3 regions of the Streptomyces sp. NBC_01474 genome follow, and region 1 is predicted to be linked to each of the others. Evidence: riboswitches for the same ligand, from Rfam matches in the RefSeq annotation. Region 1 holds a riboswitch; each other region holds the start of a gene.

The links. A riboswitch is a leader RNA that binds a small molecule or an ion and turns the genes downstream of it on or off. The one in region 1 is predicted to bind cyclic di-AMP.
Region 2: it holds a riboswitch for cyclic di-AMP, as region 1 does, so the genes downstream of both, OG758_RS21935 (C40 family peptidase) here and OG758_RS12975 (M23 family metallopeptidase) in region 1, are expected to answer to the same signal.
Region 3: it holds a riboswitch for cyclic di-AMP, as region 1 does, so the genes downstream of both, OG758_RS26610 (M23 family metallopeptidase) here and OG758_RS12975 (M23 family metallopeptidase) in region 1, are expected to answer to the same signal.

What each region holds. Positions count from the first base shown of each region.
Region 1 is NZ_CP109449.1:2,751,150-2,756,619, forward strand. Features, by position in the region: gene OG758_RS12960 (APC family permease) at 1-797, opposite strand, end outside; gene OG758_RS12965 (TetR/AcrR family transcriptional regulator) at 1,037-1,657, shown strand; gene OG758_RS12970 (SGNH/GDSL hydrolase family protein) at 1,796-2,587, opposite strand; gene OG758_RS12975 (M23 family metallopeptidase) at 2,807-3,610, opposite strand; cyclic di-AMP (ydaO/yuaA leader) riboswitch at 3,615-3,795, opposite strand; gene OG758_RS12980 (tyrosine-protein phosphatase) at 4,204-5,001, shown strand; gene OG758_RS12985 (DUF6126 family protein) at 5,034-5,204, opposite strand; gene OG758_RS12990 (helix-turn-helix domain-containing protein) at 5,201-5,470, opposite strand, start outside.
Region 2 is NZ_CP109449.1:4,808,432-4,813,901, forward strand. Features, by position in the region: gene pcrA (DNA helicase PcrA) at 1-1,468, opposite strand, end outside; cyclic di-AMP (ydaO/yuaA leader) riboswitch at 1,737-1,886, shown strand; gene OG758_RS21935 (C40 family peptidase) at 1,895-3,076, shown strand; gene OG758_RS21940 (tellurite resistance/C4-dicarboxylate transporter family protein) at 3,104-4,051, shown strand; gene OG758_RS21945 (hypothetical protein) at 4,077-4,430, opposite strand; gene OG758_RS21950 (C40 family peptidase) at 4,724-5,470, shown strand, end outside.
Region 3 is NZ_CP109449.1:5,781,933-5,787,402, forward strand. Features, by position in the region: gene mgtA (magnesium-translocating P-type ATPase) at 1-1,636, opposite strand, end outside; gene OG758_RS26595 (tellurite resistance TerB family protein) at 1,815-2,270, shown strand; tRNA gene OG758_RS26600 (tRNA-Met) at 2,322-2,395, opposite strand; gene OG758_RS26605 (PP2C family protein-serine/threonine phosphatase) at 2,595-3,701, shown strand; cyclic di-AMP (ydaO/yuaA leader) riboswitch at 3,961-4,106, shown strand; gene OG758_RS26610 (M23 family metallopeptidase) at 4,118-5,173, shown strand; gene OG758_RS26615 (aldo/keto reductase) at 5,284-5,470, shown strand, end outside.

The sequences.
Region 1 (5,470 bases):
CCGTAGAGGAGCACCGCCGCGAAGCCCGAGCGCAGGATCGACAGGGGGATGTCGCGCCGCGGGTTCGTCATCTCCTCGGCCGCGGAGCTGGGCAGTTCGAAGCCGACGTAGTTGAAGATCAGGACCGGGACCAGCGCCACGAAACCGGCGTACGTCGGGACGAACTCACCCGCGGGCAGCGCGTGCACGCCGTGCTGGACGGCGAACACCACCACGGAGACGAGGAAGAACCCGAGGAGCACGATCCGGGCGACGGCGCCCGCGATGGGCACCCATTTGCCGATGCGCACGGACTGTACGACGGCCAGCGCTCCGCCCCAGATGAAGACGAGGCCGGCCGCGTACTTCCAGAATCCCGGCAGCGGGGTGAAGAACTCCTCCCACGTGGTGAGCGCGATGATGCACAGGCTGCCGCCCACCCAGACGGGGTTGGAGATCCAGTAGAGGAGCTGGTTCACACCGGCGACGAGCCTGCCGAACGCCAGGCGCGTCCACACGTAGGGGCCGCCCTGCACGGGGAAGGCGGAGCCGAGTTCGGCGACGAGCAGCCCGTACGGGAGGAAGAACGCGAGGGCGAGGATCGCCATCCAGGTCAGGCCCTGCGGACCCTGGGCGGCCACGGAGCCGATCGTGTCGAGGCCGACGAGGGTGCAGATCAGGAAGAACAGCACGTCCAGCCTGCGCAGGTCCTTCTTGAGCCGGGAGCGCTGTTCACCCCAGCCCTCAGACAGGTCCGGCAGGTCGGGTGCGCCCTTGGCGGACGGCTCGGTCGGCGGTATCGGCGGCGCTTGGGTCACGGGGAAACTCCTGCTGCACGGCGGGGCACGGGGCGTGACGGTTGTTCTCGGACTGTGCTGCGACTCTTGTTGCGACGGTGCCGCGACCGGCTTCCCGGTCGCTCTATTGACTGAACGGCCAGTCAGTAAGCGAGACTGTGACGGGCACCACTGGGCACTGTCAAGAGTCGCGCACGAGCCGTTCGCGCCGGGTTCGCCGCTCGGCGCCCACCGCCGGTGCCCGTGTGTAGGGTTACCGCGTGGCAAGAGTGCGGTTGAGTGTGGCCGAGCGGCGCGAAGAGTTGCTGCGGGCCGCCATCGAGCAGATCGAGGCGCGGGGCGTGGCAGCCGTGCGCATCGCCGACGTCGCCTCAGCGCTCGGGGTGAGCAACGCGCTGGTCCTGTACCACTTCTCGACGAAGGAAAAGCTCGTCTCCGCCGCGTTCGCGCACGCCGCCGAGGGCGACCTGGCGCATCTGCGCAAGCTGCTGGGCAAGCGCACGACGGCGCTGCGCCGGCTGCGTTCGGCCGTGCGCTGGTACGCGCCGACCGGGCAGGCCAAGGGGTGGCGGCTGTGGATCGAGGGCTGGTCCGCGGCGCTGCGTGAGCCCGCGCTGCGGGAGGTCACGCGCGACCTGGACAAGCAGTGGAAGGCGGCGCTCACGCAGGTCGTCGCGGAGGGCGTGGCGGCGGGCGAGTTCCGCTGCCCGGACCCGGCAGGCGCCGCGCTGCGCCTGACGGCGCTCCTCGACGGTCTGGCGGTGCAGATGACCGCGTACACGGGGACGGTCTCACGGGCCCGCATGCAGGAGTGGGTCGACGACGCGCTGGCCCGCGAGCTGGGACTTGAGCGGGCGGACCTGACGGCCACGGCCGGCTGACTGCGCCGTGACGTCCGGCTCCGAAGGGAGCCCGGGGTGACCGCGCAGAAATGACGCGGGGGAGCCGCCCCCAAGGACAAGCTCCCCCAAGACGGGCACGGCTCCCGTCACAGCGGCAGCTGACGCGCGCGGCTCCCGTCAGAGCGGCAGCAGATCCGGCCGCTTCGCCGCCACATGGTCCCCGGACGACTCGCCGCGCAGGCGTCGGCCGATCCACGGCACCAGGAACTCCCGTGCCCAGTGGATGTCGTCGCGCCGTACCTCCAGCGTGCCGCGCGGCGGTTGCGCCGGCCACGGCTGGTCCGGGTCCGCCGGCACCTCGACGCCGAGAGCCTGCCCCGCGCGCAGGGCGACCCGTGTGTGCCCCTCGGGCGAGAGGTGCAGCCGGTCGTCGTCCCAGGCGCGGCGGTCCTGGACGGTCTTGAGGGACCACAGGTCGAGCACCGGGCAGCCGTAGCGGTCGGCGACCGCGCGCACGTGCCCGTTGTACGTGGCGATCTTGCCGCGCAGGTGCTTGAGGACCGGGACGTCCCGGGTGTCGAAGCCTGTGGTCACCATGACCGTGCCGACGGCGGAGGTCAGCCGGGCCACGGCCTTCTCGAAGCGCTCCGCGACGTCGTCGGGGTCGGTGCCTGGACGGATGATGTCGTTGCCGCCGGCGGCGAAGGTCACCAGGTCCGGGGCCAGTTCGACGGCGCGCGGGAGCTGGTCCTCCACGATCTGGTCGAGGAGCTTGCCGCGCACGGCGAGGTTCGCGTACCGGAAGGAGTGCTCGGGGGTCCGGTCGTCCAGGAGGACGGCGAGACGGTCGGCCCAGCCCACGAAGGCCCCGTCGGGACCGGGGTCCCCGACGCCTTCGGTGAAGCTGTCCCCCACCGCCGCGTAGGACCGAATCGTGCCGCCGCTGAGTGATCTCGATTCGTTTGCCACGACCACACATCTTTCACCCTGCGATGTGACCTACGCGACCGTAGGAAGGGGTTGACGGGTGGTGATATAGCCCACCCGGTCAGTTTCGCGATTTCAGGAATACGGCGGGGATATGACGAAGGGGCGGGTCCGGAACCGGACCCGCCCTTTCACGTCACGCCTCGACGAGACACCTTCACGTCACACCGTCAGGGGCGGGGCGACGTCACACCGTCGGGGTCAGAGCGAGACCCCGTGCGCACGGAGGTAGGCGACCGGGTCCACGTCCGAGCCGTAGCTCGGGGTGGTGCGGATCTCGAAGTGCAGGTGCGGTCCCGTGACGTTGCCGGTCGCGCCGGAGAGGCCGATCTGCTGGCCCCCGGTCACGGTCTGCCCGGACGAGACGGAGAGGGACGACATGTGGGCGTACTGCGAGTACTTGCCGTCGGCGTGCTGGATGACGACCTCGTTGCCGTACGCGCCGTCAAGGCCGGCCGACACGACGGTGCCCGCGCCTATGGCCTTGATCGGAGTGCCCGTCGGGACCACGAAGTCGACACCGGTGTGGTAGCCGCTGGACCACATGCTGCCCGCGGTCTTGTACGCCGTGCCGATGGAGGCGCCCTGGACGGGCAGCGCGAAGCCGGCACCGGTAGCGGCCTTGGGCGCGAAAGCCTGCGTGGCGGTGGCCGTCGCGGCGGGGGCCGCTGCCTTCTGGCCGATCGTCAGCTTCAGGCCCGGATGGATCAGGGAGGGGTCGCCGCCGACGGCCGAGCGATTGTCGGAGTAGAGCTTCTTCCAGCCGCCGCTGACATTCTGCGCGTCGGCGATCTTCGAAAGGGTGTCCCCGGCCTTGACGACGTAGGTCTTGGCAGCGGCGGGCGCGGCCTTCACGACCGAGTGGGCGGCCGCGGGAGTCGCGGCGTGGACGCCGGCGGCACCCATCAGCGGCAGCGCGAGTGCGACGCCGCCCACGCCGGCAATGGCGATCGTGCGGGAGAAGCGCTGGGACTTGGGACGGCGGTGCTTACCCTTCGCGGGCATGGGGAATTCCTCTCCGTCGCCTGCGAGGTGAGCTGTCGGGTTCGGGCTGGAGCTGCCCGGCCGCGCCCCTTTCGGGCACGGCTTCACCCCGAGCCGTTTCCGATGTCCCGGAAACGGCGGTCCACCTGGGTCCCCCGCTCCTGCCGAGCACGGATCGATGTGCGGATTCCGGGCGGCGGCAGGATTTGGCGGTCCGTCCGGATTGCGCTGAACGTAAGCGAGCGGGGAGCGCGGGGACAAGCCGCGAATTCCCCTGGGCATTCCGGTTCTTGATCCTCAAATGATCCTTTCCGGAAAAGGCCGTCACGCTCCGTCGATTTACGATCTTTGCAACTGCGATACCTGCTGGAAATTCATTCGGGCCCGCCGCCACGCACGGTCACCGCTATGAGCCTGCTCACCTATCAGCCACCATATGGCCTCATTTCAGGGTTAGTTATCCCACACGGCGCGATTGGCTATCTATCGGTTTATTTCGGGCATTTACTACGCAATCGCCAGCCTTCTCTCACATGGTTGCCCCTGGCAGCCATGTCGTATCGTCGAAGGCGCCCGCAGGCGAGCAGCGCCGCGGCCGACCGGGAGGAGCCCCCGTGACGCAGCAGGTCCCGTCCACCGAGCCCGAGTTGGCCGGAGTGCGCAACTTCCGCGACGTCGGTGGTCTCCCGACCGTGGACGGCCGGCGGGTCAAGCAGGGCGTGCTGTTCCGCAGTGGTCACCTCGCGCACGCCACGGATGAGGACGCCGCGTTCCTCTCCTCGCTCGGGCTGCACACGATCTTCGACTTCCGCAACGCCGCCGACCAGCGTCTCGAAGGCCCCGACGTCACGCTGCCCGGCGTGCGGAACGTGAATCTGCCGCTGACCGACCCGGCGGACGGCGCCGAATTCTGGCAGATGGTGCGCGACGGCAACCTCGACGACCTGCGCGCCGCCCTCGCCGAGGGCCAGGCCGCGGACCGCATGATCACGTCGTACCGGGCGATCATCACGGAGCGCACCGCCGAGCACAGCCAGGTCCTGCACTCCCTCGCCGAGGACAGCGTGCCGGCGCTCATGCACTGCGCGGCCGGCAAGGACCGCGCGGGCCTGTCGATAGCGGTCACGCTCCTGGCCGTGGGTGTGGAGCGCGACGCCATCGAGGCGGACTACCTGGAGTCGAACGCGACGCACCGCCGCTACAAGGTGCACCGCAGCAGTGCCTCGAAGGACGCGATGTCCCCCGAGGTCATGGAACTGCTGAGCCCGCTGTTCGACGCCCGCGCCACGTATCTGGCGGCCGCCTTCGAGCAGGTCGCGCAGACCTGGGGCTCCACCGACCGCTACCTGGAGGAGGGCCTCAAGCTGTCCGCCGCCCAGCGTGAGCGGCTGCGTGAGCGCCTCCTCGACTGAGACTGAGACTCATCGGCCACACGCGGGCCGCGTCACCCGCGCGACGCCCCCAGCGTGAACAGCAGATAGATGAAGCCCGCGACGAGGTGCCCGGCGAAGACGTAGACGAGCAGGCGCACCCAGATGCCGCGCGGGAGCTTGTCCTCGATGTCGCGGCGGGCGGGCCGCTCCGGCTCGGTCACGTCGTTCGGCTCTGAGCTCATTGGGGACCTCCCTGGGTCCGTTCGCCGGCGCCCGTCGCCGGGCCGAGACACAGCGCGGCGGACGGGCTCTGCAGCAGGGTGTGTACGAAGAGGAGCTCGGCGCCGTCGCGGTCGGCGGCGGCGATCCGGTGCGGGGTCAGCGAGTCGAAGTGCGCGCTGTCCCCCGGCTCGAGTGCGTACGCCGTGTCCCCGAGGCGCAGCCGCAGCCGCCCTTCGAGCACGTACAGCCACTCCTCACCGGGGTGGACCCGGACGATGTCGCCCTG
Region 2 (5,470 bases), 2.1 Mb from region 1:
GCAGGGGGACGGAGTCCTCGGGGTTGGCGAGCACCCGCAGATAGGCCAGGACGTCCCTGACCTCCTTGCGCTCGTAGAAGCGGACTCCGCCGACGACCTTGTAGGGCAGGCCGACGCGGATGAAGATCTCTTCGAAGACACGGGACTGCGCGTTCGTCCGGTAGAAGACGGCGACGTCGCCGGCCTTCGCGTCGCGCGCGTCGGTGAGCCGGTCGATCTCGTCGGCGACGAACTGCGCCTCGTCGTGCTCGGTGTCCGCGACGTAGCCGGTGATCTGCGCGCCCGCGCCCGCGTTCGTCCACAGATTCTTGGGGCGGCGGGATTCGTTGCGCTCGATGACCGCGTTGGCCGCGGAGAGGATGGTCTGCGTCGAGCGGTAGTTCTGCTCGAGCAGGATCGTCGTCGCGTCGGTGTAGTCCTCCTCGAACTGGAGGATGTTGCGGATGGTGGCTCCGCGGAACGCGTAGATCGACTGGTCGGCGTCACCCACGACGCACAGCTCGGCCGGCGGGAGATCGCCCTCACGCGGCGGCTCGTCCTCCGCGCGGCCGCTGTCGACCGATCCCACCAGCTCCCTGACCAGCGCGTACTGCGCGTGGTTCGTGTCCTGGTACTCGTCGACCAGGACGTGGCGGAAGCGGCGGTGGTAGTGCTCGGCGACGTCCGGGAAGGCGCGCAGGAGGTTTACCGTCGTCATGATCAGGTCGTCGAAGTCCAGCGCGTTCGCCTCGCGGAGGCGGGACTGGTACATCGCGTAGGCCTGGGCGAGGGTCTTCTCGAAGCCGTCGGCGGCCTGAGCCGCGAAGTCCTCCTCGTCGATGAGCTCGTTCTTCAGGTTCGAGATCTTGGCGCTGAAGGACTTCGGCGGGAACTTCTTCGGGTCCAGGTCGAGGTCGCGGCAGACCAGGGCCATGAGGCGCTTGGAGTCGGCGGCGTCGTAGATCGAGAACGACGACGTGAAGCCGAGCTTCTTCGACTCGCGGCGCAGGATACGGACGCAGGCGCTGTGGAACGTCGACACCCACATCGCGTTCGCCCGCGGGCCGACGAGGGACTCGACGCGCTCCTTCATCTCGCCCGCGGCCTTGTTCGTGAACGTGATCGCGAGGATCTGGCCGGGGTGCACGCCGCGCTCGCCGAGGAGATACGCGATGCGGTGCGTGAGCACACGGGTCTTGCCGGAACCTGCGCCCGCCACGATGAGCAGCGGGGAGCCGCCGTGGACCACGGCCGCCCTCTGGTTCTCGTTCAGCCCGTCGAGGAGCGCCGCCGGGTCCAGCGCGGGGCGCGGGGCGCCGTCCCGGTAGTACGCGTCCCTGGCCGGGGGCACGTCGAACTTCCCGTCGAACAGGTCGTCCGGAACGTGCTCCGGAGCCGTGTCGTCCTCGGGCGGCGGCGGGGCATGCTCCTCACTGGCCTTCGAAGCCGTGAGGTCCGCCAGGAAGCTGTCGTCAAAGAGGCTGCTCATCGCTCTACGAGTCTAGGCCGCCCCACTGACACCCACGGCCGCCCCGGAAACTTCCCTCCGACTTCGCAGCTCCGGCCACCTCTCGTAGTGCGGAAATCACCCTCCGTGAGAGTTACCGGAGGTCACGAACGAGATTGCCGAAGGTCACGAAAATGTATCGGGCATATCGAACATCAACCTTCACAGCAGCCACACGAGTTGGCTAGCGTGCTCCGCGGGCCGCCCGTCCCCCCGCCGGCAACCGCGCCGCGAACGGGTCGCCCCCGCTGAGTTCAGTACGCCGAGAGGCATGGAACCGGGGACCCACGACCTTTGGGGTGAATCGGCCGACGACCCGTCAGGGCGCGACCGTAGGGCAGCCTTCCGAATCTCCGCCCGAACCCGACAGCTAACCCGGTAGGCGGTCATGGGAAGGAGACGCGCCCCTTGGCGTCGCACCGCAAGCCGCGCAGCAGGACGGCCGGTCCCCGCACGGCCCCCGTCGTCGGAATCACCACGGCGGCCCTCACCTCCATAGCCCTGCTCTCGCAGAGCGCGACCGCCGCCCCCTCCGCGCCGCCGAAGCCGAGCCTGGAAGAGGTCCAGAAGAAGGTCGACACCCTCTACCACCAGGCGGGCGTCGCCACGGAGAAGTACAACGCGGCCAAGGAGCGCACCACCAAGCAGCAGAAGCACGTCGGCGACCTGCTCGACGACGTCGCGCAGCGCACCGAGAAGCTCAACAAGGCCCGCCAGGAGCTCGGCACCTTCGCCGCCGCCCAGTACCGCACCGGCGCCGTCTCCGACACCGCGACGCTGCTCCTCGCCGACGACGCGCAGGACTACTTCGACCAGGACCAGCTGATGAGCCGGCTCACGAGCCGCCAGAAGAAGGCCGTCGACGACTACCAGACCGAGCAGGCCGCCACCACGAAGAAGCGCACCGAGGCGGCCAAGAGCCTGGAGACGCTGACCACTTCGCAGGCCACGCTCAGGAGCACGAAGAGGGACGTCCAGCAGAAGCTCGGCGACGCCCGCGAACTCCTGTCGAAGCTGACCGCCGAGGAGAAGGCGCGCCTCGCGGCGATCGAGAAGAAGAAGCAGGAGGCCGCGAGGAAGAAGGCGGAGGAGCTGGCGCGTCAGCAGGCCGAGGCGGAGGCCAAGCGCAAGGCGGCCGAGGAGGCGCGCCAGAAGGAGAACCCGGGCACGGGCAGCGGTTCCGGCACGGGTACGGGTACGGGTACGGGTACGGGCTCCGGCAGCACCGGCAGTGGCTACACCGCCAAGGCCGCGAAGGTCATCGCCTTCGCCGAGTCCCAGATGGGCAAGCCGTACGTGTGGGGCGCCACGGGCCCGGACTCGTACGACTGCTCGGGCCTCACGCAGGCCGCGTGGAAGGCGGCCGGCATCTCGCTGCCGCGCACGACCTGGGACCAGGTCAAGGTCGGAACGACCGTCACCACGGCCAACGCCCAGCCCGGCGACCTGGTCTTCTTCTACGACGACATCAGCCACGTCGGCATCTACATCGGCGACGGCAAGATGATCCACGCCCCGAAGCCGGGCGCGAACGTGCGCGTCGAGTCGATCTACTACATGCCGATCCACAGCGTGGTGCGCCCGGCCTGACCGCCTTCGTGGGGTTACGTTCGGGCGGTGCGCGGCCCGAACGCAACCCCAGGTCCCGGACCCACGTGGTCCCAGCTCCCGCCGGCCGCCGGTGCCGCCGTCATGGCCACCGGCATCATCTCGGTCGGCCTGAACCTGACCGGTCACTCGGTGCTGTCCGGCATCACACTGGTGCTCGCCGCCGCCCTCTGGCTGGTCCTCGCGACGGACTTCGCGAGCCGGCTGCTGCGGGAGCGCGACCGCTGGCACTCCGAGGCCGACACCCCGCCCGCGCTCACCGCGGTCGCGGCGACGGCCGTCCTCGGCACCCGGATCTCCATGTTCGGCTGGCAGACCCTGGCCGAGGCGCTCCTCGCCCTGGCCGCTCTCGTCTGGCCGATGCTCCTGATCAACGTCGTACGGCACTGGAAGCCGCGGATGCCGGGGGCCGTGTTCCTCGGCTGTGTCGCGACGCAGGGCCTCGTCGTCCTGGCGGCGACGCTCGTGCCCGCGGTCGGCGCGCACTGGCTCGGGTTCACCGGGATGGTGCTCTTCTGGGGCGGGATCGTCCTGTACTGCTTGGCGCTGCTCCACTTCGACCTGCGCGAGGTGGCCTCCGGCGCCGGGGACCAGTGGGTCGCGGGCGGCGCGCTCGCCATCTCCGCACTCGCCGCGTCGAAGCTCGTCGCGACGGGCCTGTGGAACAAGGACGACACGGACGTCCTGCGCACCATGAGCTTCCTGCTGCTCGCGCTCGATGTGGCCTGGTACGTCGTGCTGGCGGTGGCGGAGGTGCGGTGGCCCAGGCCGCGTTACGACGTGCGGCGCTGGTCGACGGTCTTCCCGTTGGGAATGACAGCGGCGGCGGCACTGTCCGTGAGCGCCGCCGCCGATGTGCCCTGGCTCAAGGGGCCGGGGCAGGTACTGGTGTGGATCGCGGTGGCCGCGTGGCTCGCCACCCTGTTCGGGACGTTCAGGTCCCGCACACCCGCCTGACTCAGGTCCACAGGACCGTGCCGGCTCAGGTCCAGAGGACCGCGATGAAGATGTTCGCGGTGGTCAGGAGGCCGACGAGGCCGAACAGGCCCTTGTCCACCTTCTCGTCGTCCCGCTTCACGTACACGAGGCCGAGGATCACGATCAGCAGCGCGAGCTTCACGCCGATCTTGATGTTGTTGACGGTGTTGCCGTCCGCCTGATTCAGGCCCACGAGGACGACACCCGTGACCAGCATGGTCAGCGCACCGTGCAGCATCGCCGGGACGAACCGGGCCGTTCCCTTGCCCATCGCCTTCATCTGGGTGAGGAACCCACCGAGGAGCGAGGCGATGCCGATGATGTGCAGGCCGACGAAGAGGTGGATGAGTACGTCCATGACCGGCGAGCCTAGCCGGGGCCTCACTGCCCCCATGAACCGGCCCGCACCGATCCCTCGCCGGTCACATACGGTCACTCACGGAACACACGGGCCAGTTGCGGACAATCCGTCACCAACCCGTGACGGTCAGGTTTAGCGTCCTTCCTCAGGTGACCGGCTCCCCACCGCCGCCCCGCTCAGGGGCGGTAGTCGGGCACCTACCGCCGAGAAAGGTCCGGCGGCGGCCCGCTTCCCCTGTGCGGGCCGCCGCCGGACGCGTAAGCAGTACGTACCGGAAGGACGTGCCCCTCGTGTCGGCAGCGCACCGTAAGCCCCGACAGCGCTCGCTCACCGGCCCCACGGCCCGCACCGCGGCGACCCTCGCTCTCGCCTCCGCGGCGACCGCCACCGCCCTGGACGGCGCGGCACACGCGGACCCCCGGCTCACCCCCAGCCAGGTGAAGGCGAAGGTCGACCGGCTCTACCAGGAGGCCGAGAAGGCCACCGAGAAGTACAACGGCGCCAAGGAGAAGGCGGACAAGGCCGAGAAGAGGCTCGGCTCCCTGCGTGACGAGGCGGCCCGCAGGACGGACCGGCTCAACACCCAGCGTGAAGCGCTCGGTTCAGCCGCCGCCGCGCAGTACCGCACCGGCGCCCTCGACCCGGCGGTCCAACTCGTCCTGTCCTCTGACCCCGCCCGGTACCTCGACAACGCGGCGCTCGCCGACCGGCTCGGCACCCGGCAGGCCTCTGCGGTGGGGCGCGTGCAGCGCGAGCTCCGGCAGATCGAACAGCTGCGCTCCGAGGCCGACGGCCGGCTCGCCGAGCTGCGCAAACGGCAGGGCGAGCTGAAGAAGCAGAAGAAGGCGGTCACCGGGAAGCTGGCCGAGGCGAAGCGTCTGCTCGACCAGCTTCCGGCGGCCGAGCGCGCCGGCGTCGGAGCGGGCGCCGGCGACACCGGCGCGGCCGACCGCGCCTCCCGCTCGGACTCCTCCCGTGACATGCCGTCCGGCGCCCTGCCGAAGGCCCCGGACTCCCGCACGGCGGCGGCCATCGCC
Region 3 (5,470 bases), 3.0 Mb from region 1:
CGCGGGCCGCGGTGCCGGGGTGGTCGCCGGTGATGACCTTGACCGTGACGCCACGCTCGCCCAGGTCGCGCAGGGCTTGCGCGGCGGTCGGCACGAGGGCGTCGGTGAAGGCGACGAAGCCGGTGAAGGTGAGGCCGCGTTCGTCGGCGGTGCTTCCCCCACCGCCTGAAGGGCTCGGGAGGATCCCCGGGCGGTGCCGGGCGGGGCGTTCGGCGGTTGCCACCGCGAGGAGCCGCAGCCCGTCGCCGGACATTTCCGCGGCCCGGGCGAGCAGGCTCGCGCGCTCGGCGTCGTCGAGGGCACACCGCTCCAGGACGTTCTCCACGGAGCCTTTGACGGCGAGCGTGACGGTGCCGAGCGCGCCGGGCCGACGGACGACGGCGGTCGCCAGGCGGCGTACGGGGTCGAAGGGCAGGGCGGTGATGCCGTCGTACGCCTCGGTGACGGCCGGGTCCTTTGCGAGAGCGTGCGTGATGACCGCCTCGTCGAGCGCGTCCGCGGTCGGCAGGTCGGCGAGCTGGAGTGTCCACCAGGCGGAGACGGCCGCCCAGTGCAGGGCGTCGGGGTCGGTGCGGGCCGGGTCGACGGCCGGGCGGTCCTGGGTGAGGGTGCCCGTCTTGTCGACGCAGAGGATGTCGACGGCGCCGATGTCGTGCAGCGCGGGGAGCCGTTTGACGATGACGCCGTGGGTGCGGGCGAGCAGCGCGGAGCCGCGGGCGAGCGCCGTCGTGACGATGACCGGCAGCATCTCCGGGGTGAGCCCGACGGCCACCGCGACGGCGAACGGCAGGGTCTCCAGGCCGCGGCCGCGCAGCGCGGCGCCGGCCATCAGGACCAGCGGCGGCGTCAGCAGCATGAAGCGGATCAGGGTCCAGGAGATGCCGTGCACCGAGCGGTCGAAGGCGCTCGCCCCGCGCTCCGAGCCGACCGTGGGGTGGGCGGCGGCGAAGCGGGTACCGGCGCCCGTCGCGAGCACCACGGCGCTCGCGCTTCCGGAGGCCACGCTGCCGCCCTGGAAGCACAGATGCGCCGACTCGCCGTCCGCGGGCAGGTCCACGGGACGCTTGTCGGCCGGCACGGACTCCCCGGTGAACGCCGCCTGTTGCACGGTCAGGCCCTGCGCCCTCAGAAGGCGTACGTCGGCGGGGATCAGGTCGCCGGGGCCGAGCCGCACCACGTCGCCGGGCACCAACTGGCTCACCGGGAGCTCGCGTTCGGCCGGTGAGGCTGCCGCGTCGGCGCCGGGGCGGCGCAGCACGGTCGCCGTCGTCGCGACGAGCTCGCGCAGGCCCGCCATGGCGCTGTCCGCACGGCGCTCGCCCGCGGAGCGCAGGCAGCAGCTGACGGCGACCAGGACGAGGATCACGCAGGCGGTGCCCCAGGCCGCGACGGTCGCCGAGACGAGGCCGAGGCAGAGCAGGACCACGGTGAACGGGTCGCGCAGGCTGCGGGCGGCGAGCAAGGGCCAGGACAGGGGGCGCGTACCAGGCAGGACGTTCTCGCCGTGCCGGGCCAGGCGTCGCTCGGCCTCCGCCTCGGTGAGGCCGCGCGGGCCGCTGCCGAGGGAGCGCAGGAGCTGGAGGGTCGTACGGCCTGAGGACGGGGCGGCGACGTCGGCCGGGGCGGTGTCGGTCACTTTCGGGCGCCGTCAGGGCTTCTCGGGTGTCGGCACCGTCGTCTTCTCCCGTTCATCGGACCACGAAAGGCTCCCCAGCAGAGAGTTCGGGCCTTCAGTTTAGAGGCGGAACTTTTGCCGCTCCCCGCTAGTTTCTACAGAGCTGTAGAAGATCAGTACACGCCGAACGAGGAGAGTCATGGCCCTGTGGGATCGCTTCAAGGAGTCCGCGTCGACGATGCAGACGCAGCTCATGGCGAAGAAGAACGACCTGAAGAGCGGCGCCTTCCGTGACGCGAGCATGGCGATGTGCGCGCTGGTCGCCGCGGCCGACAGGAACGTCGACCCGGCCGAGCGCAGCCGCGTGGCCCAGCTCATCTCCACGAACGAGGTGCTGCAGAACTTCCCGGCGGACCAGCTCCAGAGCCGCTTCGACGCGAACCTGAACAAGCTGACCGCCGACTTCGACTTCGGCAAGGTCAGCGTCCTCCAGGAGATCGCCAAGGCGAAGAAGAAGCCCGCCGAGGCGCGCGCGGTCATCCAGATCGGCATCGTCATCGGCGGCGCCGACGGCGACTTCGACAAGACCGAGCAGGCCGTCGTCCGCGAGGCCTGCCTGATGCTCGACCTGCCGCCGCACGAGTTCGATCTGTAGGGGGATACACCGAAGGCCCGGAACCATTGGTTCCGGGCCTTCGGCCTTCAGTAGCGGGGACAGGATTTGAACCTGCGACCTCTGGGTTATGAGCCCAGCGAGCTACCGAGCTGCTCCACCCCGCGTCGGTAAACACGACTCTACGCCATTGCGGCGACAGAACGCGAATCGGTTGCCCGGAGTTCCGTGATCCGCCGCCTGGGACCCCTTTCACCCGGTCGGTCCCACCAGGTCGCCCGCCGTCTGTCCGGGGTGAACCCTGGGGTGGGGCCCGATGACGTGCGCAGACGCGGGACCGACGCGGACGGTGGCGGGAGACGAGTGGTGGGGCAGCGAGGAGGACACGGGCGAGAGGCGGAGCAGGGCCTGTCCCGGGCCCGGTTCTTCGTACGTCTGGTGACCGTGCTGCTCATCGTCGCCGGGGCGGTCTACGACTACGTCACGCCGTCGACGTTCACCGGCGTGCCCCTGTTCACCGCCGCCCCGCTCGTCGCGGCCCCGTTCTTCTCGCCCCGCGGCACTCTCCTGACCGGCCTCGCGACCGTCGCCGTCGTACTCGGGGTGCATCTCAGATACACCCGCAGTTACGACAGTGACGCCATCACCGAACTCGTCACGGTCGCCACCGTCGCCGTACTCGCCTGTGTCATGAACCGCGTCGTGCGGCGCGGCAGCGAGCAGCTCACCTCTGTGCGCCAGATCGCCGAGGCGGCCCAGCGCGCCGTCCTGCCCGAGCCCGCCGAGCGCATCGGCGGCCTGGAGATCGCGGCCCGCTACGAGGCCGCCCAGGAGGGGGCCTTCATCGGGGGCGATCTGTACGCGGTGCAGGACACCCCGCACGGTGTGCGGCTCGTCGTGGGCGACGTACGCGGGAAGGGCATGGGCGCGGTGGCCGCCGTGGCCGTCGTCATCGGCGCCTTCCGGGAGGCGGCCGAGCAGGAGGCGACCCTGGAGGCGGTCGCGCAGCGCCTGGAGCGGGCGCTCGCGCGGGAGGGGCTGCGGCGCAACGGCCTCGACGAGTTCGAGGGCTTCACCACGGCCGTGCTCGCCGAGATCCCGCACGGCAACGGCCTCGTACGCGTCATCAACCGCGGCCACCCGGAACCCCTGCTCCTGGGCGGCGACGGGGCGCTCAAGGTCCTGTCGGCTCCGGAGCCCGCGCTGCCGCTCGGGATGGGGGACCTCGGCACCTGGCCCGACCGGGCGTCCGAGACGGAGTTCCCGAGCGGGGCGACGCTGCTGCTCCACACCGACGGTCTCTCGGAGGCGCGCGACGCGCAGGGCACCTTCTACGACCCGGCGGCCCGGCTCGCGGGGCGGATGTTCTCGGGGCCCGATCCGCTGCTGGCCGCGCTCACCGCCGAGGTCCGACGGCACACCGGGGGCGGCACGACGGACGACATGGCGCTGCTCGCGGTGAGGCGGCCGTGAAGCAGCCGTGAAGCAGCGGTGAGCACCGTCATCACCTTACGTAGTCGAACGGCGTCGCTGTGCATAACATTTGACAAACCGTCAGATGAACGGCGCGTTCCGGTGACGGGTCAACTCGCCCGATTCCGCCCGCTCGTGCCCCGTTAAGTCCAGGCCAAAGGCGTTAACGATCAGTCGGAACGGCTTGGAATCGGGCCCCGGTGTCTATTAACGTTCGATAACGCAGCGCGGTCGTCCCAGCCGTCACAAGAGATGGCTCCGTGCGCACGCGCCTAATCCCGCAAGGGAGCCGGGGAACCACCAACTTGGGGTGAATCGGACGTCTTTCCTTGCGGAAGGCGTCGGTAGGAGACCTTCCTGCTCCGAACCCGTCAGCTAACCCGGTAGGCGAGAAGGAAGGAAAGGAGCGCGCCCCAGTGGCGTCCAACCGGCCTGCCCCAGAGTTCTCCTATGCGCCGATCGACGAAGAGTTCGGCGAAACGGACGAGCGGACCTGGGAGGAGTGGAATCCCACCGAGGAGTCCGTCCGTCCCGTACGCGGCAGGCACCGCGTAGCCAAGCAGCGCGGCGGTCTCGCGCGCAGCTCCACTGTTCTCGGTGTCGGTGTGATCGCGGCCGTCGGCGCGGGCGGCATCGCCACCGCGCAGGGCGGCAAGCCTCCCGTACACATCTCGATGCCCGACCTCTCGGCCGTCAAGGACTCGCTGCCCGACGCCAAGTCCCTGCCCGGCGTGGGCGCGCTGATATCCGATGTCTCCGGAGATGACGACGAGTCCGGCGCCGACGCGACCCCGCTGACCGGCGCCGGCATCACCACCGCGGACGCCCAGCAGGGCACGACCGCCGGCGAGGCCCTGCGCGCCCGCATCATGCAGCAGGCCGAGCAGCAGCAGGACCAGGCCGCCGACGCCGAGGCCGCGGCCGCCGAGGAGGCCGCCGCGAAGAAGGCCGCCGAGGACGCCGCCAAGGAGCAGGACGCCGCCAAGGCCAAGGCCGCCGCCGACAAGAAGGCGGCGGAGGAGGCCGCGAAGAAGAAGGCCGAGGCCGAGCGCCTCGCCAAGCTCGCCAAGAGCTTCACGCTGCCGGTCGCCTCCTACACGATCACCGGCACCTTCGGTCAGCCCGGCTCGATGTGGTCCTCCGGCTACCACACGGGTCTCGACTTCGCCGCTCCGACGGGTACGCCGCTGAAGGCGATCCACTCCGGCACCGTCAAGGAGGCCGGCTGGGCGGGCGCGTACGGCTACCGCACCGTCCTGGAGCTGCCGGACGGCACCGAGCTCTGGTACTGCCACCAGTCGTCCCTCAACGTCAGCGCGGGCCAGAAGGTGACCAGCGGCGACGTCATCGGCCGGGTCGGCGCCACCGGCAACGTGACAGGGCCGCACCTCCACCTGGAGGTCCACCCCGGCGGCCAGGCGACCGGGGTCGACCCCGCGCCGTGGCTGCGCTCCAACGGCCTGACGATCTGAGGCTCGTAACCCTCCGAACCCCGGTGGTCCTGACGGCAACCCCCCGACGTCAGGGCTGCCGGTTCGCCGTGCCCGGAATATCTTGATCCATATCGGTGTTGTGACAGGCCATGACTTCTCTTCGCAAGCTCGGCTCGTCAGACCTCGAGGTGTTCCCGCTCGCCCTCGGCGGCAATGTGTTCGGCTGGACCTCCGACGAGGCGCAGTCCTTCGCCGTACTCGACGCGTACGTCGCCGCGGGCGGCAACTTCGTCGACACGGCCGACGCGTACTCGGCGTGGGTCCCGGGCAACAAGG